Regions from separate parts of the Delftia sp. 60 genome, predicted to be linked through region 2. Evidence: predicted binding sites of a transcription regulator. Region 2 holds the regulator's gene; each other region holds the start of a gene.
The links. Region 2 encodes FNR, which switches genes on or off when oxygen is low (the NO sensors DNR and NnrR bind a similar motif). Its sites were predicted from a motif close to TTGATNNNNATCAA; they were not measured.
Positions count from the first base shown of each region.

Region 1: a site for FNR is predicted at 8,726-8,739, ahead of CLV01_RS19435 (COX15/CtaA family protein). Genes of this name have one in related genera too.
Region 3: a site for FNR is predicted at 2,789-2,802, ahead of CLV01_RS10255 (FeoA family protein). Genes of this name have one in related genera too.

Region 1 covers NZ_PEFD01000001.1:4,283,932-4,294,411, forward strand. The annotation lists gene cyoA (ubiquinol oxidase subunit II) at 1-353, shown strand, start outside; gene cyoB (cytochrome o ubiquinol oxidase subunit I) at 420-2,426, shown strand; gene cyoC (cytochrome o ubiquinol oxidase subunit III) at 2,419-3,051, shown strand; gene cyoD (cytochrome o ubiquinol oxidase subunit IV) at 3,052-3,492, shown strand; gene CLV01_RS19415 (SURF1 family protein) at 3,564-4,277, shown strand; partial or broken gene CLV01_RS29850 (ATP-binding protein) at 4,407-5,707, shown strand; gene CLV01_RS19425 (response regulator transcription factor) at 5,737-6,273, shown strand; gene cyoE (heme o synthase) at 6,354-7,259, opposite strand; gene CLV01_RS19435 (COX15/CtaA family protein) at 7,256-8,455, opposite strand; gene CLV01_RS19445 (hypothetical protein) at 9,276-9,686, shown strand; gene CLV01_RS19450 (hypothetical protein) at 9,848-10,030, shown strand; gene CLV01_RS19455 (hypothetical protein) at 10,098-10,292, shown strand; gene CLV01_RS19460 (hypothetical protein) at 10,444-10,480, shown strand, end outside.
Region 2 covers NZ_PEFD01000001.1:2,844,730-2,855,209, forward strand. The annotation lists gene CLV01_RS12895 (heavy metal translocating P-type ATPase) at 1-1,971, shown strand, start outside; gene ccoS (cbb3-type cytochrome oxidase assembly protein CcoS) at 2,135-2,272, shown strand; gene ccoN (cytochrome-c oxidase, cbb3-type subunit I) at 2,336-3,772, shown strand; gene ccoO (cytochrome-c oxidase, cbb3-type subunit II) at 3,792-4,424, shown strand; gene CLV01_RS12920 (cbb3-type cytochrome oxidase subunit 3) at 4,436-4,573, shown strand; gene ccoP (cytochrome-c oxidase, cbb3-type subunit III) at 4,601-5,518, shown strand; gene ccoG (cytochrome c oxidase accessory protein CcoG) at 5,596-7,050, shown strand; gene CLV01_RS12935 (FixH family protein) at 7,108-7,422, shown strand; gene CLV01_RS12940 (hypothetical protein) at 7,602-7,889, shown strand; gene fnr (fumarate/nitrate reduction transcriptional regulator Fnr) at 7,971-8,690, opposite strand; gene hemN (oxygen-independent coproporphyrinogen III oxidase) at 8,853-10,235, shown strand; gene CLV01_RS12955 (sulfite exporter TauE/SafE family protein) at 10,241-10,480, shown strand, end outside.
Region 3 covers NZ_PEFD01000001.1:2,264,599-2,275,078, forward strand. The annotation lists gene CLV01_RS10235 (amino acid aminotransferase) at 1-174, opposite strand, end outside; gene CLV01_RS10240 (amino acid permease) at 249-1,670, opposite strand; gene CLV01_RS10245 (Lrp/AsnC family transcriptional regulator) at 1,808-2,278, shown strand; gene CLV01_RS10250 (YkgJ family cysteine cluster protein) at 2,316-2,636, opposite strand; gene CLV01_RS10255 (FeoA family protein) at 2,836-3,177, shown strand; gene feoB (ferrous iron transporter B) at 3,174-5,117, shown strand; gene CLV01_RS10265 (hypothetical protein) at 5,132-5,326, shown strand; gene argF (ornithine carbamoyltransferase) at 5,412-6,344, opposite strand; gene CLV01_RS10275 (aspartate aminotransferase family protein) at 6,355-7,551, opposite strand; gene CLV01_RS10280 (DUF3579 domain-containing protein) at 7,902-8,219, shown strand; gene rpsT (30S ribosomal protein S20) at 8,449-8,742, opposite strand; gene murJ (murein biosynthesis integral membrane protein MurJ) at 8,923-10,480, shown strand, end outside.

The sequences.
Region 1 (10,480 bases), 1.4 Mb from region 2:
TCCATGGCCTGAGCAACGAAGAGTTCGATCAGTGGGTTGCCAAGGCCAAGTCCGAAGGCAAGGCCCTGACGCGCGATACCTACCTGAACCTGGTCAAGCCCAGCGAGCGCAACCCGGTCGAGCGCTTCGCCACGGTGGACGAAGGCCTGTACGACAAGGTGCTCAACCGCTGTGTCGAAGAAGGCAAGATGTGCATGCATCACATGATGGCCATCGACGCTGCCGGCGGCGAAGCCTATCTCAAGGCCGTGGGCATGAACCTGCCCCAGGATGTGTGCACGGTGCAAAACGCCGACCGCGTCGTGGCCTTCCTGGACCAGCGCGACGGCTCCGCAGCCGCTGCGCAGCAATAAGCAGTTAGCGGACGCGGACGACGGCCAGACCGCCGCCCGCTCCCATCACGACCTAAGAGACTCGATATGTCTGAACATACCTCCCCGGCACAGGCCCACTGGCTGCTGGGACGCATCACTTGGGACTCCATCCCGATGGCGCATGAGCCCATCGTGCTGGCGACCTTCATCGCCGTGGTGCTCGGCGGCCTTGCCGTGCTGGGCCTGCTCACCAAGTTCCGCCTGTGGGGCCCGCTGTGGCGCGACTGGCTGTGCAGCATCGACCACAAGAAGATCGGCATCATGTACATGATCCTCGGTCTGGTCATGCTGCTGCGCGGCTTTGCCGACGCGCTGATGATGCGCCTGCAGCAGGCCATGGCCTTCGGCGACAACCTGGGCTACCTGCCTCCGCACCACTACGACCAGATCTTCACGGCACACGGCGTGATCATGATCTTCTTCGTGGCCATGCCCTTCGTGACCGGCCTGATGAACTATCTGGTGCCGCTGCAGATCGGCGCCCGCGACGTGTCCTTCCCGTTCCTGAACAACTTCAGCTTCTGGATGACCACGGGCGGCGCCGTGCTGGTGATGATCTCGCTGTTCCTGGGCGAGTTCTCCACCTCCGGCTGGCTGGCACTGTCCAACCTGGGGGCGCAGAACCCCGGGGTCGGGCTTGACTACTACATCTGGGGATTGCAGGTGGCCGGCGTCGGCACCACGCTGTCAGGCATCAACCTGATCGTGACCATCATCAAGATGCGCGCACCCGGCATGAACCTGATGAAGATGCCCGTCTTCACCTGGACCGCCCTGTGCACCAACGCGCTGATCGTGGCCTCGTTCCCCATCCTGACCGCAGCCCTGGTGCTGATGTCGCTGGACCGCTACGTCGGCACGAACTTCTTCACGAACGAGCTGGGCGGCAACCCCATGCTGTACGTGAACCTGATCTGGATCTGGGGCCACCCCGAGGTCTACATCCTGATCCTGCCCTGCTTCGGCATCTTCTCGGAGATCGTCTCCACCTTCAGCCGCAAGCGCCTGTTCGGCTACACCTCCATGGTGTACGCGACGGTGTGTATCACCATCCTGTCCTACCTGGTCTGGCTGCACCACTTCTTCACCATGGGCTCCGGCGCCAGCGTGAACACCTTCTTCGGCATCACGACGATGATCATCTCGATCCCGACGGGCGCCAAGATCTTCAACTGGCTGTTCACCATGTACCGCGGCCGCATCCGCTTCACGGTGCCGATGCTGTGGACCGTGGGCTTCATGTGCACGTTCGCCATCGGCGGCATGACCGGCGTGCTGCTGGCCGTTCCCCCGGCCGACTTCGTGCTCCACAACAGCCTGTTCCTGATCGCCCACTTCCACAACGTGATCATCGGCGGCGTGGTGTTCGGCGTGTTCGCCGGCATCAACTTCTGGTTCCCCAAGGCCTTCGGCTACAAGCTCGACGAGTTCTGGGGCAAGTGCTCGTTCTGGTTCTGGCTGGTCGGCTTCTGGGTCGCCTTCACACCGCTGTACGTGCTGGGCCTGATGGGCGTGACACGCCGTGCCAACCACTTCGAGGACCCCTCGCTGCAGATCTGGTTCGTGATCGCCGCCCTGGGCGCCGGTCTGGTGGCACTGGGCATCGGCAGCTTCCTGATCCAGCTGGTGGTCAGCTACTTCAAGCGCGACCAGCTGCGTGACGTGACCGGCGACCCATGGGAAGGCCGCACGCTGGAGTGGGCCACCTCCTCGCCCCCTCCCCAGTACAACTTCGCCTTCACGCCCGTGGTGCATGAGATCGATGCCTGGTGGGACATGAAGAAGCACGGCTACCAGCGTCCGCTGACCGGCTTCAAGCCCGTCCACATGCCGTCCAACACCGGCGCCGGTGTCGTGATCGCCGCGCTGTCCACGGTCTTCGGCTTCGCGATGATCTGGCACATGTGGCCCCTGGCCATTGCGTCGTTCGCCGCCACCGTGCTGGCGTCGATCATCCACACGTTCAACTACAAGCGCGACTACTACATCCCCGCCGCGGAAGTCGCGGCCACGGAAGAACTGCGCACACAACAGCTGGCACGTCATGTCTGATACCCGTTACACCGCAGGCGGCGCTGCCGCCCTGGCCCCGCGCGAGTACCACCTCGCCGAGGAGCCCCATCCCGAAAACGGCACCGCTCTGGGCTTCTGGCTCTACCTGATGAGCGACTGCCTGATCTTTGCAGCGCTGTTCGCCACCTATGGCGTGCTGGGCCGCAACTACGCTGCAGGCCCCACGGGCGCCCAGCTGTTCGACCTGCCCCTGGTGGCGATGAACACGGCCTTCCTGCTGCTGTCGTCCATCACCTTCGGCTTCGCCATGCTGCAAAAGCAGCAGGGCAAGCTGGGCGGCACCCAGCTGTGGCTGGCCATCACCGGCCTGTTCGGCCTGTGCTTCCTGGGCCTGGAACTCTATGAGTTCTCCCACCTGCTGCACGAGGGCGCAGGCCCGCAGCGCAGCGCCTTCCTGTCCTCGTTCTTCACGCTGGTGGGCACCCACGGCCTGCACGTGAGCTTCGGCCTGATCTGGCTGGTCACGCTGATGATCCAGATCAACAAGCACGGCCTGACGCACGAGAACAACCGCCGCCTGATGTGCCTGTCGATGTTCTGGCACTTCTTGGACGTGGTCTGGATCGGCGTCTTCACTTTTGTTTACCTGATGGGGGTGCTGTAAATGGCTGCACACGACATCCACGCCGGCCATGGCCACGGTCACCACGACCAGCACGGCCATGACGATCACCACCACGACGCAGGCCCGCACAGCACGTTCTCGGGCTATATGTGGGGCTTCGTGCTCTCGATCATCCTGACGGCCATCCCGTTCTGGCTGGTGATGAGCAATGTCATCTCGGACCGTGCAACGGCCGTGATGGTGCTCGGCGGCTTCGCCGTGGTGCAGATCCTGGTCCACATGGTCTTCTTCCTGCACATGAACGGCAAGATCGAAGGCGGCTGGACCCTGCTGTCCACCATCTTCACCGTGGTCTTCGTGGCCATCGGCATTGCGGGCACCCTGTGGGTCATGTTCCACATGAACACCAACATGATGCCCCAGCACACCATGCCGGCCGACCCCGCCGCTCAGACGGCTCCAGCCTCGGTCACGCCTTGACCGCATCTGGAAACTCCGGGCCCTCCAGCCACGCCGGCGCATCGCGCCGGCGTGGCCCACTCGCTCAGGCGATGCTCATCTCGGTGGGCATCGCCTTGTTTTTGGGCTTCATCTTCCTGGGCAGCTGGCAGGTCCAGCGCCGTGCCTGGAAGCTGGACTTGATAGAGCGCGTTGACCAGCGCGTGCACGCCGCACCCGCTGCCCTGCCCCCGCCCGCCGAATGGCCGCAGATCACGGCCGCTGACCACGAGTACCGCGCCGTGCAGGCCAGCGGCCACTGGCTGGCCGGCAAGACCGTGCTGACCCAGGCCGTGACCGAATTGGGCGCCGGCTTCTGGGTACTGACGCCGCTGCAGATGAACGACGGCAACCAGGTGCTGGTGAACCGGGGCTTCATTCCCACAGCGCAGCGCGCGCGCTGGCAGGATCAGCCCGCACAGGCGCCCCAGGACCCGGTGACGGTGGCCGGCCTGCTGCGCATCAGCGAGCCGCGCGGCGGCTTCCTGCGCGAGAACGATCCCGCGCAGCAGCGCTGGTTCTCGCGCGATGTGGCGGCCATTGCACAGGCCCAGGGCCTGGACCATGCAGCCCCCTACTTCATCGACGCAGGCCTGCCGGGCCAGCCCGTGGCAGACGGCACCTGGCCGCGCCCGGGCATGACCGTGATCCGCTTCCCCAACAGCCATCTGGTCTATGCGCTGACCTGGTACGGGCTGGCGCTGATGGTGGTCGGCGCGGCCTGGCTGGTCAGGCGCAATGACCGGCAGGCAAGCAGCAAGCCGTAAAGCCGTAAGGCCGTAAAGCCGCCGCTCCAGGCAACAGGGCCACCGATGACATCGGTGGCCTTTTTTACGCCAGTCCTCTACAAGACCCTGCCGCGCCACGGCTGCCTGCGGTAGCGCACAATCGCCCGCGTGAATTCGCCTTCAGAGTCCCTGTTCCGCGTCGAGCGCACCACCGAACGCCAGAACATGCAGCTGCTGATACAGCTGCGCTGGTTTGCCGTGGTCGGGCAGGTGATCACCATCTCCCTGGTGCACTACGGCTTCGGCATCACCCTGCCGCTGCCGGCCATGGCTCTGGTGCTGATGGCCAGCGTCTTCACCAATCTTGGCTACATCTACTGGTACCGCAGCCACCGCCGCCAGATCTCGGCGCGCAACCTGTTCCTGGCCCTGCTGGCCGACGTGCTCGCCCTGGCCATACAGCTGTATTTGAGCGGCGGCGCCAGCAATCCCTTCATCTATCTGTTCCTGCTGCAGGGCATTCTGGGCGCCGTGCTGCTCAGGCCCGTGCACGCCTGGATCATCGTTGCCAGCACCTCGCTGTGCACCCTGGTGCTGGCCATCGTGCACTGGCCCCTGCCCATTGGCGCGGCGGGACCGGACGGGCTGCCCGGCCTGTACGTGAGCGGCATTCTGATCAGCTTCGGGCTGACCACGGTGCTGCTGGTCGTCTTCCTGCGCCGCATCGTCTCCAACCTGCGCCGGCGTGACGCACGGCTGGCCAACATGCGCCAGCGTGCCAGCGAAGAGGAGCACATCGTGCGCATGGGCCTGCTGGCCACGGGCGCGGCGCACGAGCTGGGCACGCCGCTGTCCACCATGTCCGTCATCCTGGGCGACTGGCAGCGCATGCCCGCCATCACGCAAGACCCCGACCTGCTGGCAGACCTGCAGGAAATGCAGCAGCAGCTGCTGCGCTGCAAGTCCATCGTCTCCAGCGTGCTCATGTCGGCCGGCGAGACCCGCGCCGATGCGCCACAGGCCACCACGCTGCGCGCCTTCATGGACGGCGTGGTCGCGCACTGGCAGTCACGCCACGCCGTGGAGCATTTCGACTATGTCCAGGCCGACGAGGACTTCCCCATTCTTTCCGATACCGCGTTGCAGCAAATGGTTTGCAATGTGCTCGACAATGCGGCCGAAGCCTCCCCCGCCATGTGGCGCTGCACCTGGCCGTGCGCACCGGCATGCTGTGCATCACCGTGCGCGACAAGGGACCGGGCTTTGCACCCGCCGTGCTGGAACAGCTGGGCCAGCGCCATATCTCCACCAAGACGGAGCGCCCGGGCCGGGGGCTGGGCCTGTTCCTGGTGCTCAACGTGGCGCGCTCGCTGGGCGGACGCGTTCAGGTGAGGAACACCCCGCCGCGGGGCAGTGAGGTGGAGATCCGCCTGCCCCTGTCATCGATTGCCATTGAACCCGGCGCCTGAAGCGGCGCCCACAGGAACCCGAATCGCCCATGGACAGCTCCCGCCTCCTGCTGCTGGTTGAAGACGATGCGACCTTTGCGCGCACGCTGACGCGCTCGTTCGAGCGGCGCGGCTACCGCGTGCTGCAGGCCGCCAGCGCCGAGGAAGTGCGCGAGCTGCTGCAGACGCACTCGCCGCAGTACGCCGTCATGGACCTCAAGCTGGCGGGCAACGCGTCGGGCCTGAGCTGCGTGCAGATGCTGCACCAGCACAGCCCCGAGGCGCTGATCGTCGTGCTCACAGGCTATGCCAGCATTGCCACGGCCGTGGAGGCGGTCAAGCTAGGCGCATGCCACTATCTGGCCAAGCCCTCCAACACCGACGATATCGAGGCCGCCTTCGGCCGCCTCGAGGGCCGCACCGACGTGGAACTGTCGCGCAACCCCACCTCCATCAAGACGCTGGAGTGGGAACACATCCACGAAACCCTGGCCGAGAGCGATTTCAACATCTCCGAAGCCGCTCGCCGCCTGGGCATGCACCGGCGTACGCTGGCGCGCAAGCTGGAAAAGCGGCAGATCAAGTAAGGCGGCAGTCACCAAGACAAACCGGGCCTCAAGGGCCCGGTTTGTCATTGCGCGGCCATGGCCCTCAGGCCATCAACCCATCAGCCCAGCCAGAGGTAGTGATCGACCAGCAGCGCCAGGAACAGCACGCTCAGGTGGATCAGCGAGAAGCGGAATGTCTTGCGCGACAGCTGGTCCGAGTAATTGCGCCACAGTGCAAAGGCATAGGCACAGAAGCCCACGCTCAGCACCACGGCCACCACCAGGTACAGCCAGGAACTCATGCCGTACATGAAGGGCAGCATGCAGGCCGCAAACAGGATCACCGTATACAGCAGGATCTGCAGCCGCGTGTACTCGCTGCCATGCGTCACGGGCAGCATGGGCAGGCCGGACTGGCGGTAGTCTTCCACGCGGTACAGCGCCAGCGCCCAGAAATGGGGTGGTGTCCACAGGAAGATGATGAGGAACAGGATCAGCGCCTCGGGACCGACCTGGCCCGTCATCGCGGCCCAGCCCAGCACGGGCGGCATGGCACCAGAGGCGCCGCCGATCACGATGTTCTGCGGCGTGGCGGGCTTGAGGATCACCGTGTAGATCACGGCATAGCCCACGAAGGTGGCCAGCGTCAGCCACATGGTCAGCGGGTTGGTGCACAGCAGCAGCACCAGCGCGCCCAGCGTGCACAAGATGGCCGAGAAGGCCAGCGCCTGCTGGCTGCTCAGCTCGCCGCGCGCCGTGGGCCGCCAGGAGGTGCGCTTCATGCGCGCATCGATATGGCGCTCCACCAGGCAGTTGAAGGCGGCCGCCGCGCCCGCCACCAGCCAGATGCCCAAGCAGGCCAGCGCCATGTGCAGCCACTGGTCGGCGTTGGGCCAGCCGGGCACGGCCAGCACCATGCCGATCAGTGCGCAGAACACGATCAGCTGCACCACACGCGGCTTGGTCAGGGCATAGAACTGTGTCCAGCGCGAGGGCTCGACACTCAGGGAAGCTTGTTTACTCATGCAATCTCTCCACGGGCAACCGGCAGACCGTCCCGCAGTGCGCCCGGGCGGCTGGCCGCCAGGCACCAAACAATCACGGTCACCAGCGCAGCTGCGCCGCCCGTATGCAGCACCGCGGCCACCAACGGCCAATCGAGCACCACGTTCGACAGGCCTGTCAGCACCTGCAGCACCAAAAACGCACCCAGCACGCGGCGCTGCGACGCCAGTGCGGGCACTTCACCCAAACGCCACCACAGCCCGGCCAGCGCAGCCACCACCACATAGGCCGCCAGGCGGTGCAGATAGTGGATGGCCGTGAGGCCCGCAAAGCTGATGTTGCTGCCGTCCTGCAGCAGGCCCAGCGGACGCCAGATCTGCAGCGCCTGCGAAAAATCCATGGCCGGCCACCAGCTGCCCTGGCAGGTCGGGAAACTGCTGCAGGCCAGCACCGCATAGTTGGTGCTGACCCAGCCGCCCAGCGCCACCTGCAGCACCAGCAGCGCAAGACCCAGCCACAGCCCCGCGCGCAGCGCGGGCGAAATCACGGTCGCCCCTTGCTGACGCGCAGCACGGCTCAACCCCACGGCGGGCACGCACAGCAAGGCCAGCAGCCCCGTGCCGCCCAGCAGGTGCAGGGTCACGATGGCCGGAAAAAGCTTCATGGTCACGGTCCAGGCGCCAAAGGCGCCCTGCAGGCAGACCCAGAACAGCGCCAGCGTGGGCCACCACGGACTCAGGGCACCGCCTGTGCCCTCCGCCCCTGTAAGCTCGGCCCCTGCGCCACCCGCCCTGCCCAGGCGCCGCGCGCGCCGCCAGGCCATGATGGTCATGGCGATGATGAGCACGCCCACGGTGGTTGCCAGATAGCGGTGGACCATCTCTATCCATGCCTTGCCATGCGTCACCGGCCCGGTGGGCATGGCGGCCTGGGCCTCAGCAATCTGCGCGCGGGCGCCCATGGGGCTGGCGCTGCCATAGCAGCCCGGCCAGTCGGGGCAGCCCAGGCCGGAATCGGTCAGGCGGGTGAAGGCGCCGAACAGCACCAGATCGAAAGTCAGGAACAGCGTGAGCACCGACAGCGCCTGCAGCCGCTTGAGCGAGCCGCCGCTGCGATTGCGCAGCCACACCCAGGCCAGGGGGCCCAGCGCCAGCAACAGGCCCAGCAGCATCAGCTCCAGAACGGGGGCCAGATCGTACAGCGCCTGTTCGCTCACACCCGCCCTCCGCAGCGCGGCATGCACCACACGGCATGGCCCACGGGCAAGCCGAAAGGCAATGCCGCAGGCGCATCCGGTTGGCGACAGCAGATCTTCATAAATGAGAGCAATTTGACAAGAAGGCTCAGCCCCATGCGCGAGATTGGATCGCAGGCCGGGCCTACAGAGAATCAGGACATGCACCCAGATACCGGCTGCGGGACCGCGCCCCATGCACAAGGCCCGCCAAGCGGGCCCGGTCGCTGCAACTTTCAGAGCAGCATGTCTTTGATATGAAACAATTCTACTTGGCTGCGAACCGCTCAATCGCCCACGCATGCAGTGCCCCTAGATCGCAGCCAGCTTCTTTTGGCCGGTGCGATGCGGCTTGGGCCTGGCGCACACGAATTTCCACAGGACCCTGCCCAAGGCGTCGGCGGCACAGCTTTACACGACTGCTCAGATTCGCTCAGATTCAGACACCTCGCGTTCCTTAGATTGGTGGTTTCACTTGGGAACCGGCAACTGCCGGGTGAGGCCATGATTGCAGGAGGCTCGTGGACTGTGCTTGATGGGCACGGAAACGAAATCGGGCGTGTCGAAGGCGATGAATTCGTCCGTTGCGGGACCAGGCCCATCTACCGCATCGATGGACCGGCGCTGTACTCCATGGACGGTTCGGCCAGACTGATGGGCTTTATCGAAGGGACCGAGGTCAGAACGCGGCAAGGCCGGATCTTCCTCAAATTTCTCGCACATTGAGCGGCACTGCTCAGATTTGCTCATCTTCGGCCAGTCGAAGCCAGGGAGACTCCACGTCCAAGAAAACCTCCAGGCAATGGACCTCTTTTTCGTGCGCGTGCTCTCCAACAACGATTTCAATGCCTTCTGGGACGGCATCGCCCAGGACAAGCCCCTGAAGACGCCCGACAAGGGACGCACCGCGTCCTTCACTGTCATCCGCCGCAGCGACAGCGGCCTGGAAGTCAGAACGCACAAGGGCAACACGGTGCGCATAAGGCGGGAAGCCTTCGGCGCCGTGCTGCGCCATCTGGCCCAGGAGCATCACGGCGCCGAGCGGCCCTGCATCGTGGCCTCCAGCCAGCACCGGCCCGGCTTTCTGGGCTTTGCGGCCAAGCAGGCCAACGACAACGCGGCCGTGGTGATCACCTACATCCTGCCCATACTGCAGGACGCAGGACTTGTGGAAATCGACGGCAACCGGCCCAACAGGACCTGGCTGCTTTGAACAACTGCACAGCCTTCGGCCTTCTGCGCCGGTCAATGACAATCTATGTCAATTCATTCATAGCCAATCACTAAGGCGCACAGATAATTGCCAGCATTCGTGTGAATTGTGAGAAGGGTCCGGGCCACGCTCCGCGCCCTTCGATGCTGGAGGATTGGCAGATGAGCGCCCCGGAAATGGAGGCCATACAGGAGCGGCTGAAGAAGCTGCGGGCCGACGAGGCGCTGGTCGCCGAGCAGCTGGACCGGCTGCAGGCCCAAAAGGCTGCGCTGCAGCACAGGCTGGCCATGATCCAGGGCGCCGTGCAGGTGCTTGAAGAGATGCGTCAGGAGCTGGGGCCATGAACCGTGGCAAGCCCGTCTCACCACCCGCCTCGCCCCCGCCTCACCCTGCGCATCGCCCACCCCCACCTTGCCCACAGCCGAAGACTGGCTGGCAAGAATTGCGGCCCTGGATGCCACGCAGCCCCCTCCCACCCCGCCCCGTTTGCGCAACCCACGCAAGGCAAAGCGCCGCAGGGCGGTCACCATCGTGGCAATGGCCGTGCTGCTGGGGCTGCTGGCCATCGCCCTGGCCGTGGCGGTGCAGTTGATGTGGGTCAAGTAGCTGTCACACGGCAGCAGCGGAAAGAGCCTTCAAGCGTGAAGCCAACCGAGCCGGGGCTGCTGTATACCCTCACATCCTGGCGAAGTCCCCATATTGTTTGCATGCTCACTTACGCCTAGCATGTGTCCACACTCAACGCAGTGGAGGTGCCATGGCCGATCCCGAAGAACCACTGGAAGTACGCTCAG
Region 2 (10,480 bases):
TTTTGCATGATGCAGGTGATGATGTATGCGTGGCCCGCCTACGTGGCCCGCCCCGGCGACCTGTCGCAGGAGATGGAGACGCTGCTGCGCTGGGCCTCCTGGGTCATCTCGCTGCCCGTGGTGCTGTTTTGCTGCGGCCCCTTCTTCTCCAGCGCGCTGCGCGACATACGCCAGCGCCGCGTGAGCATGGACCTGCCCGTGGCCCTGGGCATGCTGATCACCTTCGTGATCAGTTCGCTGGGCACCTTCGATCCTTCGGGCCCCTTCGGCGAGGAAGTCTTCTACGACTCGCTGACCATGTTCGTCTTCTTCCTGCTGTCCGGCCGCTGGCTGGAGCTGCGCCTGCGCGACCGCACGGCCGGCGCGCTGGAAGCCGTGATGAACCGCCTGCCCGATGCCGTGCTGCGCGAGAACGCGGCCGGCCATTTCGAGCGCGTGGCCACGCGCCGCCTGCGGGCGGGCGACCGGGTGCGCGTGCTCAGTGGCGAGGCCTTCCCGGCCGACGGCACCATCGTGCGCGGCCGCACCCATGCCGACGAGGCCCTGCTCACCGGCGAGTCCACGCCCGTGCTGCGTGCCGAGGGCGATACCGTCACGGCCGGCAGCTACAACCTGGATGCCGTGGTCGATGTGCGCGTGGATGGCGTGGGCGCCGATACGCGCTTCGCCCAGATCGTGGGCCTGATGGAAAGCGCCTCGCTGCAAAAGCCGCGCCTGGCCCAGCTGGCCGACAAGGTGGCGCGGCCCTTTCTCGTCGTGGTGCTGCTGGCTGCGCTGGGCGCCGCCATCTGGTGGTGGCCCACCGATCCCGGCAAGGCCATGATGGTGGCGGTGGCCGTGCTCATCGTCACCTGCCCCTGCGCGCTGTCGCTGGCCACGCCCGTGGCCATGCTCACTGCCGCCGGCACGCTGGCACGCAGCGGCGTGCTGGTGCGCAACCTGCAGGGCCTGGAGGCGCTGGCCGCCGTGGACACCCTGGTGTTCGACAAGACCGGCACGCTCACGCGCGATGGCCTGGCCCTGTCGTCCTTCGAGCCTGCTGCGGGCGAAGACGCCGACGAAGTGCTGGCACTGGCGGCGCTGCTGGCGCGCCAGTCCATCCACCCGGCCTCGCGCGCCATTGCGCAGGCCGGCGCCGATGCCGCCACCGACTGGAAGCTGGACACCATGCAGGAAATGGCCGGCCTGGGCCTGGACGCCTGGGTGCAGCGCGCCGGCGCGCGCCGCCATCTGCGGCTGGGCTCGGCCCTGCATGCAGGCCTGGCCGGGGAGCAGCCCGTGCAGGGTGTGCTGCTGGCCGAGGAGACCTCGCAGGGCTGGCACACGCTGGCCCGCTTCGTCCTCAGCGAGGACGTGCGGCCCGAGGCCGCCGCCGTGGTGCAGGCGCTGCACCGGCATGGCGTGCAGGTGATGCTGCTGTCCGGCGACCGCGAGGACGCGGCCCGCGCCATGGCGGCGCGCGTGGGCATCACCCAGGCCGAAGGCGGCTGCAGCCCGCAGGACAAGCTGGAGCGCCTGCAGCAGGCGCAGGCTGGCGGCCACCACGTGGCCATGGTGGGCGACGGCCTCAACGACGGCCCAGTTTTAGCTGGAGCGCATGTCTCTTTTGCTTTTGGTAGAGCAGTGCCCCTGGCACAATCGCGCGCAGATTTCGTTGTTCTGGGTGACAGCCTGGAACTGGTACTCCAGGCATGCTTGTTGTCGCGCCGCACGCTGCAGGTGGTGCGCCAGAACATGGCCTGGGCAGCCGCTTACAACGCGGTGTCGATTCCGCTGGCCCTGGCGGGCTTCATGCCTGCCTGGGTGGCCGGCCTGGGAATGGCACTGAGTTCGCTGCTGGTGGTGATGAATGCCGCGCGCCTTGCGCGCAGCCTGCCACTGGCTGCAACGAAACACACGGGCACGCCTGCTGCGCCCGCAGCGTCCGTCGCGATAAAGACGGGCTCCACCGCAACGGTGGGGAGGTTCTGATGGAAATACACCCCCTGAGCGGCTGCGCCGCTTCCCCCTCTCTCGCTTCGCGGGAGGGGAACGACACCTTCGCCGCGAGGCGGCTCTTGCTCGGTGTCACTGAGCTGGATCGCGCCCGTTTTGGGGGCAAGGCGTGGCGCGTCAGCGCCACGGGGAACTGACCATGGATATTTTGTATTTGCTGATCCCGCTGTCGGTGGTGCTGGTGCTGGCCATCCTTGCGGCCCTGTGGTGGGCCGTATATCGCGGGCAGTTCGAGAGTGTGGAGCAAGAGGGTGAGCGCATTCTTCGGGACGATTGACGTGGGTCAACACGCCCGGGAGCGAAGAACGTAACACTTTGATAGCAATCTAAGGGGTGCACGATGGATAGTTCAAATAAAAACGCTGTCTATTACGACGATTCCGTCGTAAGGCAGTTCTCTATCATGGCCGTCGTCTGGGGGGTGGTAGGCATGGCTGTCGGGGTGTTGATCGCCTCGCAGCTGGCCTGGCCGGAACTCAACTTCGGCATTCCATGGCTGAGCTACGGGCGCCTGCGTCCGCTGCACACGAACGCCGTGATCTTTGCCTTTGGCGGATCGGCGCTGTTCGCAACCAGCTACTACGTGGTGCAGCGCACCTGCCAGACGCGGCTGTTCATGCCCAAGCTGGCCAGCCTGACATTCTGGGGCTGGCAGATCGTCATTCTCGCCGCCGCCATCAGCCTGCCGCTGGGCTACACCCAGGGCAAGGAGTACGCCGAGCTGGAGTGGCCGATCGACCTGCTGATCGCCGTGACCTGGGTCTCGTATGCCATCGTGTTCTTCGGAACCATCGGCATCCGCAAGGTCCGTCACATCTACGTGGCCAACTGGTTCTTCGGCGCCTTCATCATCGCCGTGGCACTGCTGCACATCGTCAACAGCGCAGCCATTCCGGCCGGCTGGATGAAGAGCTACTCGGCCTACGCCGGCGTGCAGGACGCGATGGTGCAGTGGTGGTACGGCCATAACGCCGTGGGCTTCTTCCTGACCGCAGGCTTCCTGGGCATGATGTATTACTTCATCCCCAAGCAGGCTGGCCGTCCGGTCTACAGCTACCGCCTGTCCATCGTCCACTTCTGGGCGCTGATCTTCACCTACATGTGGGCGGGTCCTCACCACCTGCACTACACCGCGCTGCCCGACTGGACGCAGTCCGTGGGCATGGTGTTCTCGCTGATCCTGCTGGCTCCCAGCTGGGGCGGCATGATCAACGGCGTGATGACGCTGTCGGGCGCATGGCACAAGCTGCGCGACGACCCCATCCTGCGCTTCCTGATCGTGTCGCTGTCGTTCTACGGCATGTCCACGTTCGAAGGTCCGATGATGTCCATCAAGACCGTCAACGCGCTGTCGCACTACACGGACTGGACCGTGGGCCACGTTCACTCGGGCGCCCTGGGCTGGGTGGGCCTGATCACCATGGGCTCGCTGTACTACCTGATCCCGCGCCTGTTCGGCAAGACCAAGATGCACTCGGTGGGCGCCATCGAACTGCACTTCTGGATGGCCACCATCGGCATCGTGCTGTACATCGCCGCGATGTGGATCGCCGGTGTGATGCAGGGCCTGATGTGGCGCGCCGTCAATCCCGATGGCACGCTGACCTACACCTTCGTCGAAAGCGTCAAGGCCAGCTATCCGTTCTACGTGATCCGCGTGGCCGGTGGCCTGCTGTACCTGGGCGGCATGCTGGTCATGCTGTGGAACACCTGGAAGACCGCGATCTCGGGCCGTTCGGTGAAGGTGGCCGTGCCTGCCGTCGTGGCCCACGCCTGAGCGTCTAGGAGCATTACTTATGTCCGATCACAACAATAGCGCTCCCAAGAGCTTTTCCCACGAGAAGGTGGAAACCAACAATTTCCTGCTGATCGTGCTGACCCTGCTGGTGGTCGCCGTCGGCGGCATGGTGGAAATCGTTCCGCTGTTCTTCCAGAAGTCGACCACGGAAGCGGTGGCGGGCCTCAAGCCCTACACGCCGCTGCAGCTGATGGGCCGCGACGTCTATCTGCGCGAGGGCTGCTACAACTGCCACTCGCAGATGATCCGCCCCTTCCGCGCCGAGACCATGCGCTACGGCCACTACTCGGTGGCTGGCGAGTTCGTCTATGACCACCCCTTCCAGTGGGGTTCCAAGCGCACGGGTCCCGACCTGCACCGCGTGGGCGGCAAGTACAGCGACGAATGGCATCGCATCCACCTGAACAACCCGCGCGACGTGGTACCCGAGTCCAACATGCCTGCCTACACCTGGCTGGAAAAGAACAAGGTGGATGACACCGTGGTCGCCCAGCACATGAGCGCGCTGCGCAAGGTGGGCGTGCCCTACAGCGACGAGGAAATCAGCGGCGCTGCCGAGCAGGTCAAGGGCAAGACGGAAATGGACGCCGTCATCGCCTACCTGCAGGTCCTGGGCCGTTCGGTCAAGTAAAGGAGAGCGACATGGACATCACCACCATGCGCATCGTGGCCACGCTGGCCTCGCTGGCCTGCTTCATCGGCATCTGGTGGTGGGCGTTCGCCCGCCGCAACCAGGCCCGTTTCGACGAGGCCGCCCAGCTGCCGTTCGAGCAAGACTGAGTCCCTCCACCAGAACGAGAACTTCCCATGAGCGATTTCGTAAACAACTTCTGGTCGATCTATGTCACGGCGATCACGCTGGGCGGCATCATCGGCTGCCTGCTGCTGCTGTATCTCACCGCACGCAAGAAGGTGGTCCCCTCGGCCGACAACACCACGGGCCACGTCTGGGACGAGGACCTGCGCGAGCTGAACAACCCCATGCCCAAGTGGTGGATGTGGCTGTTCATCATCACCTCGGTGTTCGGCTTCGCCTACCTGGCGGCCTATCCGGGCCTGGGCTCGTTCGCGGGCAAGCTGGGCTGGACGCAGCTGGGCGCCTATGAAAACGAGATGGCCAAGGCCCGCGCGGACCTGGAGCCGCTGTACGCCAAGTTCACGAGCATGAGCACCGAAGACATGGCCAAGGACCCCCAGGCCATGGCCATCGGCGAGCGCCTGTTCATGAACAACTGCGCACAGTGCCACGGCTCGGACGCACGCGGCGGCAAGAGCTTCCCCAACCTGACCGATGGCGACTGGCTGCATGGCGGCACGCCCGAGAAGATCAGGGAAACCATCACGGGCGGCCGCATCGGCATCATGCCGCCCATGGCCGCTGCCGTCGGCACGCCCGACGATGTGCGCAATCTCTCGCACTATGTGCTGAGCCTGTCGGGCAGCCCGCACGACTCGCTCAAGGCCTCGCTGGGCAAGTCCAAGTTCACGGCCTGCGCAGCCTGCCACGGCATGGACGGCAAGGGCAACCAGGCCCTGGGCGCGCCCAACCTGACCGATGACATCTGGCTGCACGGCTGGGGCGAGGCCGCCATCACGGCCATGATCAACAACGGCAAGCACAACGAGATGCCTGCCCAGAAGGACAAGCTGACCGAGGCGCAGATCGCGGTGCTTGCTTCCTATGTCTGGGGCATGTCGCACAAAGACGGCGCAGTCCGTCAGTAAGCACAGGGGCGGCGCTGCGGCGCCGCCTTTTTGCGTTTTGAGTTTTCAGATATTTCAAAAAAACAAAGGAACCCACCATGAAGCCCGAGAGCGGGGATGACACCGGGAAGCCTCCCCGCAAAGTCATTCCGATCACGCCGGCCACGCCTGATCCGGGCGAGCTGGTGTCGATGTTCGAGTCGGAAAAGAAGGTCTACCCGCGCTCCATCAGCGGTGTCTTCGCACGCTGGCGATGGGCCCTGGTGTTTCTCACGCAACTGGTTTTCTACGGCCTGCCCTGGCTGGAGTGGGGCCAGCGCCAGATGGTGCTGTTCGACCTCGGAACGCGGCGCTTCTATCTCTTCGGGCTGGTGCTGTACCCGCAGGACTTCATCTACCTGGCGGGCCTGCTGATCATCTCGGCGCTGGCATTGTTCCTGTTCACGGCCGTGGCCGGGCGCCTGTGGTGCGGCTTCTCGTGCCCGCAGACGGTCTACACCGAGATCTTCATGTGGGTGGAGCGCAAGGTCGAAGGCGACCGCAGCGCGCGCATGCGGCTGGACAAGAACGGCTGGACCTTCGAGAAGGCCTGGAAGAAGTCGCTCAAGCAGTTGCTGTGGATCGCCATTGCGCTGTGGACCGGCTTCACCTTCGTGGGCTACTTCGTGCCCATCCGCGAGCTGGGCGGCGAGCTGCTGGCGCTGCAGGGCAGCTGGCAGATGTTCTGGGTGCTGTTCTACGGCTTTGCCACCTATGGCAACGCGGGCTACATGCGCGAGCAGGTCTGCAAGTACATGTGCCCCTATGCGCGCTTTCAGAGCGCCATGTTCGACCGGGACACCATGATCGTCAGCTACGACACGGGCCGGGGCGAGCCGCGTGCGCCGCGCACCAAGAAGGTGGACTACAAGGCCCAGGGCCTGGGCGACTGCATCGACTGCAAGATGTGCGTGCAGGTCTGCCCCGTGGGCATCGACATCCGCAACGGTCTGCAATACGAATGCATTGGCTGCGGCCTGTGCATAGACGCCTGCAATTCCATCATGGACAAGATGGAGTACCCGCGCGGCCTGATCCGCCTGACCACGCAGAACGCCATGGCCGGCCTGTGGCGGCGTGCCCAGGTGCTGCGCCGCATCTTCCGTCCGCGCGTGCTGATCTACTCGGCCGTGCTGATCGGCTTGAGCGTGGCCATGATCGTGAGCCTGGCGCTGCGCCAGTCGGTCAAGGTGGACGTGATCCGCGACCGCGCCTCGCTGTCGCGCATCGTGGCGGGCGGCAAGCTGGAGAATGTCTACCGCCTGCAGATCATGAATGCCACCGAGCAGGCCCAGCGCTACCGCATCAGCGCCCATGGCCTCGATGGGCTGGAGCTGGCGTCCGAGCAGGAAGTCGAGGTCGGCCCGGCCGAGACGCGCGGCATTGCGGCGCGCCTGCAGATTCCCTACGGTTCGGCCGAGCCGGGCTCGCACACCGTATTCTTCGATATCGATGCCGTGCATTCAGGCGCGGGACGCGCGTCCGAAAAGGCCGTCTTCCTGGTGCCCCGGTGATGTTCCTGGCAGGCGCGGCACGGTCCGCGCCTGCCGCCTGAAAGAAAGAGGTTTCCCATGTCTTCCAGTCCCGCAGTGTCCGCGCCCGCGCAGGCTCCCTCGCACCCCGACGCCGGCAAGCCCTGGTGGAAGTTCGGCCATGTCTGGCTGGTGGTGGCCGGCCCGGCGGCCGTGGTGGTCGCTGCCGTGATCACGGCCATCATCGCCATCAATGGCGCCGATCCCGTGATCGACCCCGACTACTACCGCAACGGCATCAAGATCAACGAGCGTGCCGATGGCGTGCGCGAAGTGCCCAAGAGCATGGCGCCCGCCGTCACCGGCCGCAACCATGCGGCCACGCCCGCGCACGATCACCCCACCGACCGCTGATCGCCGTGCACCCCTGCAAGAGGCCGCAGTCGCGGCCTTTTTGCATGGCGGATCGCATCTCCGGCATTCGCGACGGGTGAGGGTTTCCTACAGGCGTGCAGGGCGCTGCGGGGCTTGGCGCCATGCGTTGGCGCGGCGCACAATGAAGGCGACCCCTCGACAGCACAAGGAGATCGCTGATGTTGGCCCAACGCTGGATGTGGATTGCCTGGCCTGCCTTTCTGGCAGCCGCCGTGATGGAGATGCTGGTTTTTGCCTTTGTGGACCCGCTGGAGCTGCATTGGCTCGGCGACCTGGGCTGGTCGCGCCAGGGCATCTACACGCTGGCCTTCTTTGCCTTCTGGGGCGTGACCATGCTCTCCAGCCTGATGACCACCATGCTGGGCCGCTCGGCCCGCGATCTCAATGACGGCGTGGTCTCCGAGCCCGACCCGGACCTGGCCATGCAGGGGCTGGGGCGGGACTGAGCGAGAGCCCGCCGCAATGAACAAGGCCCGCTGTCGCGGGCCTTGTTCATTGGCGGATGAATGCTTGCCGCCCTTGCAGCCTCACTGGCACTGCTGGCTGTTGACGATGCGCTTGAGCGCCTCCGTGTCCAGGATGCGCAGATGGCGCTGGCGCACCTCGATGATGTTGTCGTCCGCGAACTTGGAGAAGGTGCGGCTCACCGTCTCCAGCTTCAGGCCCAGGTAGCTGCCGATTTCCTCGCGCGTCATGCGCAGCACCAGTTCGGACTTGGAAAAGCCCCGCGCATGCAGGCGCTGCACCAGGTTGAGCACGAAGGCGGCCAGGCGCTCTTCGGCGCGCATGCTGCCCAGCAGCAGCATCACGCCGTGCTCGCGCACGATCTCGCGGCTCATGACCTTGTGCACATGGTTTTGCAGGGCCGTGACCTCGCGCGACAGGTCTTCCAGCTTGTCGAAGGGCATGACGCAGACTTCGGCGTCTTCCAGCGCGACGGCATCGCAGGTGTGGTGGTCGTTGACGATGCCGTCCAGGCCGATGATCTCGCCGGCCATCTGAAAGCCTGTGACCTGGTCGCGTCCGTCCTCGGTGGCCACGCAGGTCTTGAAGAAGCCGGTGCGGATGGCGTACAGCGAGGTGAATGTCTCGCCGTTGCGAAACAGCAGGCCTCCGCGCTTGACCTTGCGGCGCGTGGCCACGATGTCGTCGATGCGCTGCATCTGCTCGGCATCCAGGCCCATGGGCATGCACAGTTCGCGCAGGTTGCAGTTGGAGCAGGAGGCTTTGATGGTCTGAAGGTTCATGGAGTGATAAACATCAGCGGCACACAGCGTGCCGGCGGTGACCTCGTGGATTGCGATGAGTTGGATCAAATTGTCGCAGCAGTCCCTCAAACAACTCTTGATATGAGTCAAGGACATGACCGATGTGCTGCGGCACAGTCGAGGTATTAGAGGAAAAAACCCATGACCGCTGTCACCCCAGAGCTGCTGCGTCGCTTTGACGTACCGGGGCCCCGATACACCTCGTTCCCTACCGCCGACCGCTTTGTCGAGGCCTTTGGTGCAGAGGACTATATCCTGGCGCTGCAACAACGCAAATCGAGTACCGCAGCGCGTGCCATGCCTTTGTCGCTGTATGTGCACGTGCCCTTTTGCGAGTCGCTTTGCTACTACTGCGCCTGCAACAAGATCGTGACGCGCCACCACGATCGCGCCGCCGTCTACCTGGACTACCTGGCGCGCGAGATGGCCTTGCATACTGCCCATTGCGGCAAGGGCCAGACCGTCAGCCAGCTGCACCTGGGCGGCGGCACGCCCACCTTCTTCTCCGACGACGAGTTGCGCACGCTGATGGGCCTGTTGCGCGAGCATTTCAAGCTGGAGCCGGGTGGCGAGTACTCCATCGAGGTCGATCCGCGCACCGTCAGCGTCGAGCGCCTGGCCGTGCTCAAGGAGCTGGGCTTCAACCGCCTGAGCTTCGGTGTGCAGGACTTTGACGAACAGGTGCAGATCGCGGTTCATCGCGTGCAGCCGGCCGAGCAGGTGTTCGAGCTGGTGGCGGCCGCGCGGCAGCTGGGCTTTGCCTCCATCAACGTGGACCTGATCTACGGCCTGCCCAAGCAGACGCCCGAATCCTTCGAGCGCACGCTGGCCCAGGTCAACGCGCTGCGGCCCGACCGCATCGCGCTCTATGCCTATGCCCACCTGCCCGAGCGCTTCAAGCCGCAGCGGCGCATTGCGGCCGAGGATCTGCCCCAGGGGGCCGACAAGCTGGCCATGCTGTCGCGTTCCATCGCCGCGTTCATGGACGGTGGTTATGTTTACGTGGGCATGGACCACTTCGCCCTGCCCGAGGACTCGCTGGCCGTGGCCAAGCGCCAGGGCCGGCTGCACCGCAACTTCCAGGGCTACAGCACCCAGCCCGACTGCGACCTGATTGCGCTGGGCGTGTCGGCCATCGGCAAGGTGGGTGCCAGCTACAGCCAGAACGCCAAGACGCTGGAGGAGTACTACGACGCCATCGACGCCAGCCACCTGCCCGTGGTGCGTGGCCTGGCGCTGTCGCGCGACGACCTGGTGCGCCGCGCCGTCATCATGGCCATCATGTGCCAGGGCGCCGTGCTGTTCGAGCCCATGGAGCAGGCCTGGCTGCTGGGCTTTCGCGAGTACTTCGCGCCCGAGATGGCGGCCCTGGAGGACCTGCAGGCCAAGGGCCTGGTGCAGATCAGCGACGAGGGCTTCCAGGTCACGCCCATGGGCTGGTACTTCGTGCGCGGCGTGGCCATGCTGTTTGACCGATATCTGCAGGCGGACAAGAACCGGGCGCGGTTTTCGAGGATCATCTAGGCCCCATGCTGTTGTCGCTGCTCTGGACCGCTTTGATCATGGGGCTCGTCGGCGGGCCCCATTGCCTTGCCATGTGCGCTGCGCCCTGCGGCGTGGTCACGGGCGGGGCGGGGCAGGGCGGCGGCTCGCAGGTGGTGGCCGTGCATGGATTGCAAAGCCGGCTGTGGCTGCGCACGGCGCTGTTCCACGGCGGCCGTCTGGCCGGCTATGCCAGCCTGGGCGCTGCGTCTGCCCTGGCCATGGAG
Region 3 (10,480 bases), 580 kb from region 2:
GCGGGCCAGGGCATCGCCAGCCTGGCGCACGGAGTCCAGCACGGGCAGGCGGCCGGCCTCGTCGAAATACAGGCCGATGCTCAGGCTGACCTTGTCGGCGCGCGGGTCCTGCTGAAAGGCTTCCATCAGCGACAGGATGGGATCTCCGGGGTAGGGCGGGACGTGGCTGAACATCGAGGCGCGGGCGGTATCGAGGGGGCAAGAGTCGTCATGTTTCTAAGGGAGGGAGAAAAACGGGAGGCCGGATGTCACCGGGCCTGGGCCTGGGTTGGGGTATTGGTTTGAGGAGTGGTTGCGGGCTGGCCGGCCGGCTTGCGGTACCAGATGGCGTAGATGGCGCCCAGCAGCAGCAGGAAGGGCAGGCCGGTGAGCACGGTCAGGCGGAACACGTCGGTGAACAGCGTGGACACCAGGGCGGCCAGCATCAGAGCCGCGCCCAGCAGCGTCAGCACCGGAAAGCCCCACATGCGAAAGGCCAGCGGCTTGTTGCCCTGGCGCACCCAGTGGATGCGGAAGAACAGGTGGGTCACGAAAATCATGAACCACGTGAACATGGCGCCGAACATGGCCACGGCCATCATCAGCATGAAGGACTGCTCTGGATTGACGATGTTGAACAGCGTGGCCACGGCAATGCCCAGGCAGGACAGCAGCAGCGCCGGCAGCGGCACGCCGCGCGAGTTCACGCGGCCCAGCACGGCGGGCGCATGGCCGGCGCGCGAGAGGCTGAACATCATGCGGGTGGTGATGTACAGCTGGCTGTTCATGGCCGACAGGGCAGCCACCAGCACCACGAAATTGACCACGCTGGCCGCGCCGGGCAGGCCGATGATCTCCATTACCTTCACGAAGGGGCTGCCGTCCTTGCCGGCGGCCGACCACGGCACGATGGCCAGCATCAGCGCGATCGTGGCCAGGTAGAACACCACCAGGCGCACCATGGTGGAGCGGAAGGCGCTGGTGACTGCGCGCTGCGGGTCCTTGGCCTCGCCGGCGGCCACGGCGATCATCTCGATGCTCAGGTAGCTGAAGATGGCGATGATCACGCCCACCCAGGTGCCCCACAGGCCGTTGGGGAAGAAGCCGCCGTTGTTGACGTAGTTGGCAAAGCCCACGCCGGCCGGCCGGGTGCCGAACACCACCCAGGCGCCCACCACGATGAAGGCCACGATGGCGATGATCTTGATCATGGAGAAGCTGTACTCCACGGCGCCGAAGGCCTTGACGCTCATCATGTTCACGCCGATCAGCGCGCCCGAGAAGATCACCACCCAGGCCCAGCGCGGCACCTCGGGGAACCAGTAGCCCATGTACAGGCCCACGGCCGTCACCTCGGTGCCCACGGCCAGCACCACGCAGGCCCAGTAGGCATAGCGCACCACGAAGCCGGCCCAGGGGGCGATGTAGTGCTCGGCATAGGCGCCGAACGAGCCCGAGGTCGGGTGGGCCACCGTCATCTCGGCCAGGCAACCCATGAGCAGCAGCGAAATCACCGCGCCGATGGCATAGCTGATCAGCACGCTGGGCCCGGCGAAGCCGATGGCAAAGCCGCTGCCCAGGAACAGGCCGGTGCCGACGGCACCGCCGATGGCGATCATGGTCATCTGTCCGGCGGACAGCTGCTGTTGGAGTCCGGCTTCGCGCTGGACGATGTCTTCGAAGGCTGGCATGGGTTGTTGTCTCCGTTGCTGTGGGGGCTTCGGAGGCGGATGCTAGTTACGGCCTTCGCAGGGCGTTTAGTAGTTATCCCTAAATGCGCTTGATCTTGGATAAGTTATTCTGTGAAACATGAATTCATAGGTGGTTTATGTCAATCGAGATCGACAGAACGGACCGGCTGCTGATCCGCGCCCTGCAGGACAACGCGCGGCTGACCTCGGGCGAATTGGCGCAACGCGTGCACTTGTCGCAATCGCCGTCATGGCGGCGCATCAAGCGGCTGGAGGACGAGGGCGTGATCACCGGCTACCACGCCGCGCTGAGCCGGCGCGCCATCGGCTTTGGCGTGCTGGCCTTCGTGATGGTGGGCATAGACCATCAGAACGAGGAGTCATCGCGCCACTTCCAGGAAGCGGTCTGCGCCATTCCCGAGGTCGTGATGTTCCACGGCATCTCGGGGCCGGAGGACTTCCTGCTGGTCGTCGTGGCGCGCGATCTCGATGCCTATTCGGACCTGCTGCTCACCCGCCTGCACCGGCTGCCCGGCGTGCGCCAGGTGCACACGCATTTCTCGCTGCAGGAGTTCAAGGGGCAGTTGGCGGGGCTGCCCGTGGAATAGCGGCTGGTGGTGGCGGCTGTTGGCGCCTGGCTGGTTGCTACAGCAGGCCGCTGTCCAGCGCCTGCATGCCATGGCGCACGCGCACGCGGTTGCAGGCATCGCTGCCGGCCGCAAATTCGCGGCAAGGCGAGGGCCGCCACTCGTAGATGCCGCAATGGGCCTTCTCGCCCACCTTGCCCACCAGCGCTGCGCAGCGCGGGCGCGACCAGTCCGTGCCGCGCATGCGGCAGGTGTAGTCGGTGACTTCCTCGATCAGCCCGGCCGGCACGCGGCCGCCATGCTCCTGCGACTCGTGCACGGAAAAGTCCACGCGGAACGATGCGCAGCAGGCGCCGCAGCTCAGGCAGGGATGGGTCATGGCGTGGGCAAGCAGGTGCAGGTGCGGATCGTGGGAGCGCGATTGTCGCGCGCACGCGTGCGGGGCGCCTGGAACCGGCCAAAAACCATGACGGCCCTTTGGCAAGACCCTGCCTCTTACTCCGATACCATGCGCGGGCTTCCCACGGGGATTCGATCAAAATCAAAATGAGAATAAAAATCAGTTGATACAACACGCCATGCATTCGATGAATCCCGGGACGGACGCCACGGCTCCGTCCGCGCTGTCCGCGCCTCCCAGCTCTCCAAGCCCGGCCACCGCTGCGGCCATCACCCTGGATGCGCTGCCGCGCCAGGTTCCGGCGCGCGTGGTCGAGCTCCATGCGGCGCGCGACACGGCCGAGCAGGAACTGCTGCTGCGCCTCATGGAAATCGGTTTCCTGCCGGGCGAGCCCGTTCGCATCCTGGCCGCAGGCTTTCCGGGCGACGACCCGCTGGCCGTGCGCGTGGGCCAGGCCACGTTCGCACTGCGCCGCCATGAGGCGGCCCTGGTGCGCGTGGCACCGGAGGCGGTGGCATGAGCGCGTCGTCCTCTCCCAAGCTCATCCAGCCGCTGCAGCCTGCCCAGGGTGGCGTCGGCAGCGGTGATTCCGCACTGCGCCTGGCCTTGCTGGGCAACCCCAACTGCGGCAAGACAGCCTTGTTCAACCTGCTGACCGGCGCACGCCAGAAGGTGGCCAACTACGCGGGTGTGACCGTGGAGCGCAAGGAAGGCTGGCTGAGCACGGCCAGCGGCCGGCGTGTGCGCGTGCTGGACCTGCCGGGCACCTACAGCCTGCACGCCCACAGCGAGGACGAACGCATCACGCGCGACATCGTCTCGGGCCGCCACGCGCGCGAGGCGCCTCCCGAACTGCTGGTCTGCGTCACCGACGCCACCCATCTGCGCCTGAACCTGCGCCTGGTGCTGGAAGCCCAGCGCCTGGGCCTGCCCATGCTGCTGGTGCTGAACATGAGCGACATGGCCAGGCGCCAGGGCATCGATATCGACCGAGAGGCGCTGTCACGCGCCCTGGGCATGCCCGTGCTGTCCACGGTGGGCGTGCGCCAGGACGGCGCGCGCGAACTGCTGCAATGGCTGGACGGCCCCGAAGCCCGCGCCCTGGCGGCGCCGCAGCTGCAGGCCCCGGCCCGCCCGGGCGATGCGCGCGAGCAGGTGCTGGCCCTGCACCAGCAGGTGGCCCGCATCATGGCCGACTGCGTCAAGGAGCCCGTGGTGGACACCCGGCGCGACGACCGCATCGACGCCGTGGTCCTGCACCCGCTGTGGGGCATGCTGCTGCTGGCGGCCACGCTGTTCCTGATGTTCCAGGCCGTGTTCAGCTGGGCGCAGCCGCTGATGGACGGCATCGAGGGCGGCGTCTCGGCCGTCTCGGCCCTGGTCAACGAGCACATGCCCGAAGGCGCGCTGCGCAGCCTGCTGGCCGACGGCGTGATCGCGGGCACGGGCGCCGTGCTGGTCTTTCTGCCGCAGATCCTGATCCTGTTCCTGTTCATCCTTGCTCTCGAAGACTCGGGCTACCTGCCGCGTGCCGCCTTCATGCTGGACCGCATCATGGGCAAGGTCGGCCTGTCGGGCCGCTCCTTCATTCCGCTGCTGTCCAGCTTCGCCTGCGCCGTGCCCGGCATCATGGCCACGCGCTCCATCACCAGCTGGCGCGACCGCCTGGTGACCATCATGATCGCGCCGCTGATGACCTGCTCGGCGCGCCTGCCGGTCTATGCGCTGCTGATCAGCGCCTTCATTCCCGAGCGCACGGTGGGCGGCATCTTCAACCTGCAGGGCCTGGTGCTGTTCGCGCTGTACGTGGCCGGCATCGTCAGCGCCATGGCCGTGGCCGGCGTGGCCAAGTTGGCCGGCCGCAGCGCCGGACCCACGCCGCTGCTGATGGAGCTGCCCTCCTACCGCTGGCCCAGCCCGCGCAGCCTGGCCCTGGGCCTGTACGAGCGCGCCATGATCTTCCTGCGCCGCGTGGGCGGCATCATCCTGACCGTGAGCATCGTGCTGTGGTTCCTGGCCAGCTACCCGGCGCCGCCCGATGGCGTCACCGAAGCGGCCATCCGCTACAGCTTTGCGGGCCGCATCGGCGGCTGGCTGGAGGTGGTGCTGGCGCCGATCGGCTTCAACTGGCAGATCGCCATTGCATTGGTGCCCGGCATGGCCGCACGCGAGGTGGCCGTCAGCGCCATGGGCACGGTCTATGCCCTGTCCGCCGCCAGCGACGAGGCCATGGCCGAGCAACTGGGCCCGCTGATCGCCCACACCTGGTCTATGGCCACGGCGCTGTCGCTGCTGGCCTGGTTCGTGTTCGCGCCCCAGTGCATCTCCACGCTGGCCGCCGTGCGGCGCGAGACCAACGGCTGGCGCTATCCGCTGCTGATGACCGGCTATCTGTTCGCGCTGGCCTACCTTGCCAGCTTCATCACCTACCGCGTGGCCATCGCATTGGGCGCGGGCTGAAAGGAACAAGCACCATGTGGCAGAACATCATCGTCGGGCTGATCGTGGCCATGGCCGGCGTGTCCCTGGTCTGGCGCTATCTGCCTGCGCGCTGGCGCCAGAAGGCCGGGCAGATGCATCCGGCACTGGCGCCCAAGGATGCGGGCGGCTGTGGCGGCTGCAGTGCCTGCGGCGGGGACAGTTGCGCACCGGACAAGCGGGGACCGTAAGGCCACGGCCCGAACTTCCGCCGGGAAAAAAGAATGCCTGCAGGCGCAAAGCCTGCAGGCATTCTTTTTTGAGCGGACTGCGTTGTCAGTTCGGCTGGCGGCCCAGCAGCAGGTATTCCATCAGAGCTTTCTGCACATGCATCCGGTTCTCGGCCTCATCCCAGACCACGGACTGCGGCCCGTCGATGACCTCGGCCTCCACTTCCTCGCCGCGGTGGGCGGGCAGGCAGTGCATGAACAGGGCATCGCCACGTGCGGCGGCCATCATTTCGGCGTCCACGCACCAGTCGGCAAAGGCCTTCTTGCGGGCTTCGTTCTCGGCCTCGTAGCCCATGCTGGTCCACACGTCGGTGGTCACCAGGTCGGCGCCCTTGCAGGCGTCCAGCGGGTCCTTGAAGACCTTGTAGCAGCCCTCGCGCGGGGTCTTGCCGCCAAAGGCCAGCTTCTCGTCCACCTCGTAGCCGCCCGGCGTGCTGACGTGGACGGTGAAGCCCAGCAGGTCGGCCGCCTGCAGCCAGGTGTTGGCCATGTTGTTGCCGTCGCCGACCCAGGCGACGGTCTTGCCCTGGATCGAGCCGCGGTGCTCGATGAAGGTGAAGATGTCGGCCAGGATCTGGCAGGGGTGGAACTCGTTGGTCAGGCCGTTGATGACGGGAACGCGCGAGTATTCGGCAAAGCGCACGATCTTGTCCTGGCCATAGGTGCGGATCATCACCAGGTCGGTCATGCGGCTGATGACGCGTGCGCTGTCCTCGATGGGCTCGGCGCGGCCCAGCTGGCTGTCGCCCGTGGTCAGGTGGACCACCGAGCCGCCGAGCTGGTACATGCCCGCCTCGAAGCTCACGCGGGTGCGCGTGCTGGCCTTCTCGAAGATCATGGCCAGCGTGCGGTCGCTGAGCGTGTGGTGCTTTTCGTAGCCCTTGAACTTCTTCTTGATCAGGGCCGCGCGTTCGAGCACATAGGCGTACTCGTCGGCCGTGAAGTCGGAAAACTGCAGATAGTGCTTGATGGCAGTCATAGGCAGGTACTCATTCGGACAGGAATTGCACGATCAGGGGCTTGAGCTTGGCGACCACTTCGTCGGCTTCGGCCTCGGTCATGATCAGCGGCGGCACCAGGCGCACCACGGTGTCGGCGGTCACGCTGAACAGCAGGCCGGCTTCGGCGCCACGGCCCAGCAGGGCGCCGCAGGGCTTGTTCAGCTCGATGCCGATGATCAGGCCCTGGCCGCGCACATCGACCACGCCCTTGACGTCGGCCAGTTCCTTTTGCAGCGTGGCCTTCAGGTGGTCGCCCACCTTGGTGGTGTGGGCCAGCAGGCCGTCCTCTTCCATGATGCGGATGGTTTCGATGCCCGCACGCATGGCCAGCGGATTGCCGCCGAAGGTGGAGCCATGGTTGCCCGGCTGCAGCACGGTGGCCGCCTTGCCATGGGCCACGACGGCGCCGATGGGCACGCCCGAGCCCAGGCCCTTGGCCAGGGTCATCACGTCGGGAATGATGCCGGCCCACTGGTGGGCGAACCACTTGCCCGTGCGGCCCATGCCGGCCTGGACTTCGTCGAACATCATCAGCCAGCCGTTGGCATCGCACAGTGCGCGCACCTGCTGCATGTACTCGATGCGCATGGGGTGCAGGCCGCCTTCGCCCTGGATGGGCTCCATCATCACGGCCACCACGTCGGGGTTGCCGGCCGTGGCCTTCTGGAGCGCCTCGAAGTCGTTCACCGGCACGCGCAGGAAGCCGTCGAGCAGCGGGCCGAAGCCGTCGCGCACCTTGGGGTTGCCCGTGGCCGTCATGGTGGCGATGGAGCGGCCGTGGAAGGCATGCTCGTAGACCACGATCACCGGCTTGGCGATGCCCTTGTCCACGCCGTACTTGCGCGCGATCTTGATGGCGGCCTCGTTGGCCTCCAGGCCCGTGCTGCAGAAGAAGACATTGGTCATCTTCGCGCGCTCGGTCAGCAGCTTGGCCAGCGTTTCCTGGCCGGGCACGTGGTAGTAGTTGGAGGTGTGGATGAGCTTGGCCACCTGGTCCTGCAGCGCAGGCACCAGCTTGGGGTGGTTGTGGCCCAGCGTGTTCACTGCAATGCCGCCCAGCGCATCGAGGTACTGCTTGCCGTTGACGTCCCACACGCGGCAGCCCTGGCCTCGCTCCAGAGCGATCGGTACGCGGCCATAGGTGTTCATCACGTGGGGCGAGGCAGCCTCAATGAAAGCGGTCATTGCAAAAATCTCCTGAGCTGGAAAGTAAACGGCATCCGGGCGTTGCCGCCGCAGATGCCTGAAAAACAGCGAAGCCCGATTCTAGGGGCCGCGCGATGGCCTACCGTTGCGGTTTGCGCATCACAGCCATGCAATGAACCTACGCCACACTTGGGTAGTGCGCTGCAACAAGGCCTCAGCTCTTATATAAGAGATAAAATGCCGGCTTGGCCTGCTGGCAGCGATCCTGCCTGTGGGCTCTGACTTTTTTGAAGGACTTGCGCAAACAGGACGTGGCAGGGCGCCGTGCCCCTTGGCAGGTTGCCTGTGTTGTTCCTTGTTGCGCAAGTCGTATTTTGGCGTGCATCCTGATGGTCTCTCCCTCCAGCAAAGAACTGTTCATCCAGGGCATCACCCACGAAGGCAAGACTTTCCGGCCCAGTGACTGGGCTGAGCGGCTGGCAGGCGTCATGAGCCAGTTTCGCCCCGGTGGTGCCCAGCGCGGCAGCCACCTGAGCTACTCGCCCTGGTGTGTTCCCACAACGCTCAATGGCGTCAAGTGCGTGGTCGTGCACCGCGACCTGCGCGACTACGAGCCCATGGCCTGGGATTTCTGCCTGAACTTCGCCAAGGACAACAACCTGCAGGTTGCCGAGGCCTGCCTGATACCGGACGAGCCGGCCCGCTGAGGCCGGCTTCTTTTTTTGCGGGTCGTTCCCGTCCGATGTGAAGCGCGCCTGGGGTGCGTTTTTTTTCGCCTGTGCTCCGGAGGGTGGGGCTTTTTTGGTGGATCCTGCGGATGCAGGAGCATCGTTCAGGCACAAAAAAACCGCCCGAAGGCGGTTTTCTCGTTCGCTGACAGCGCACCCGTTACAAACGGCAGATGGCCGGAGCCATCCGTGCGGTTGCCTAATTGGATTAGGCGGCGGCCAGGGCCTTGACCTTGGCGGACAGGCGGCTCTTGTCGCGAGCGGCCTTGTTCTTGTGGAAGATGCCCTTGTCGGCGATCGTGTCCAGAACGGATTGGGCTGCGGCAAACAGTTCGGTTGCCTTGGCCTTGTCGCCAGTCAGAACGGCCTTTTCGACCTTCTTGACGGCGGTGCGGTACTTGGAACGCAGCGAGGTGTTGGCTGCGTTGAGCTTGGTGTCCTGGCGGACGCGCTTGCGGCCGGAGGCGAGACGGGGGTTCTTCTTTGCGGGCTTGGATGCCATGATATGTATTCCTAGTGTCTGAGGATGTTGTCGGCGAAGCGCGGGATTATAGCACGCAGCCTGGACAGGGCCTTGAGGGCCCAGGCCGCGCGGGCCGGCCTGTTGCAACGGAGTGCAAGAGCGGCCAGGCCCGCCTGGCGCGCCGGCCGGCGGGGCATGCCAGCGCATACACTCCCCACGGTGTCACTGTTCAAAGCCGCCTCCACCGTTTCCCTGCTGACGCTGGCCTCCCGTATCACCGGGCTGGTGCGCGATCTGCTCATGGCCTCCATGTTCGGAGCCAATGCGCTGACCGATGCGTTCAATGTCGCCTTCAGGATTCCCAATCTCTTTCGGCGGCTGTTCGCCGAGGGGGCCTTCAGCCAGGCCTTCGTGCCGGTGCTGGCCGCCAGCAAGGCCAAGGAGGGAGAAGAGGCCACGCGCACGCTGATCTCGCACGTGGCCACGCTGCTGTTCTGGGTGCTGCTGGTGACCTGCGTGCTGGGCGTGGTGGGCGCGCCGCTGCTGGTCTGGCTGCTGGCCAGCGGCCTGCGCCAGTCGCCCGAGGGCTATGACGCCGCCGTGCTGATGACACGCTGGATGTTCCCCTACATCGGCTTCATGTCGCTGGTGGCGCTGTCGGCCGGTGTGCTCAATACCTGGCGGCGCTTTGCCGTCTCGGCCGCCACGCCGGTGCTGCTGAACCTGGCCATGATCGCCGCTGCCTTCTGGGGCGCGCCCTGGCTGCAGGCGCGTGGCATCGAGCCCATCTATGCCATGGCCGGTGGCGTGATGCTGGGCGGCGTGCTGCAGCTGGCGGTGCAACTGCCTGCGCTGGCGCGCCTGGGCCTGCTGCCGCGCATCGGCTTTTCGCCAGCTGCGCTGCGCGAAGCCTGGGCCGAGGCCGGCGTGCGCCGCATCCTCAAGCTGATGGCGCCGGCCCTGCTGGGCGTGGGCGTGGCCCAGGTCTCGCTGATGATCAACACCCAGATCGCCTCCTATCTGCAACCGGGCAGCGTGACGTGGCTGTTCTATGCCGACCGGCTCATGGAGTTTCCGACGGCGCTGCTGGGCGTGGCGCTGGGCGTGGTGCTCACCCCCCAGCTGGCCGCTGCCAAGGCGGCCGACGACTCGGAGCGCTACTCGGCCATGCTGGACTGGGGGCTGCGCCTGGTGGTGCTGCTGTCCGTGCCGTGCGCCGTGGGCCTGCTCACCTTTGCCGAGCCGCTGGTGGCCACGCTGTTCCACCGCGGTGCGCTGCAGGACAGCGACGTGGGCCAGATCGCCCTGGCGCTGGTCGGCTACGGCGCAGGCCTGGTGGGCCTGGTGGCCATCAAGGTGCTGGCGCCAGGCTACTACGCCAGCCAGGACATCCGCACGCCCGTCAAGATCGCCATCGTGGTGCTGGTCATCACCCAACTGCTCAACCTGGTCCTGGTGCCCTTCATGGCGCATACCGGCCTGGCGCTGTCCATCGGCCTGGCGGCCCTGGTCAACGCGGGCTGGCTGCTGTGGGGTCTGCTGCGCCGGGGCGTCTACCGTCCCAAGCCGGGCTGGGGACGGCTGGGCTTGCAGGTAGTCGCGGCCAGCAGCCTGCTGGCCGTGCTGCTGACCTGGGGCAGCCAGCATTTCGACTGGATCGCGCTGCGCGCCAACGGCTGGCAGCGTGTGGGCCTGCTCGCCGCGCTGATGGCCGCCTCGGTGCTGCTGTACTTCGGTGCGCTGTGGGCGGCGGGGCTCAAGCTGCGCGCACTGCTGC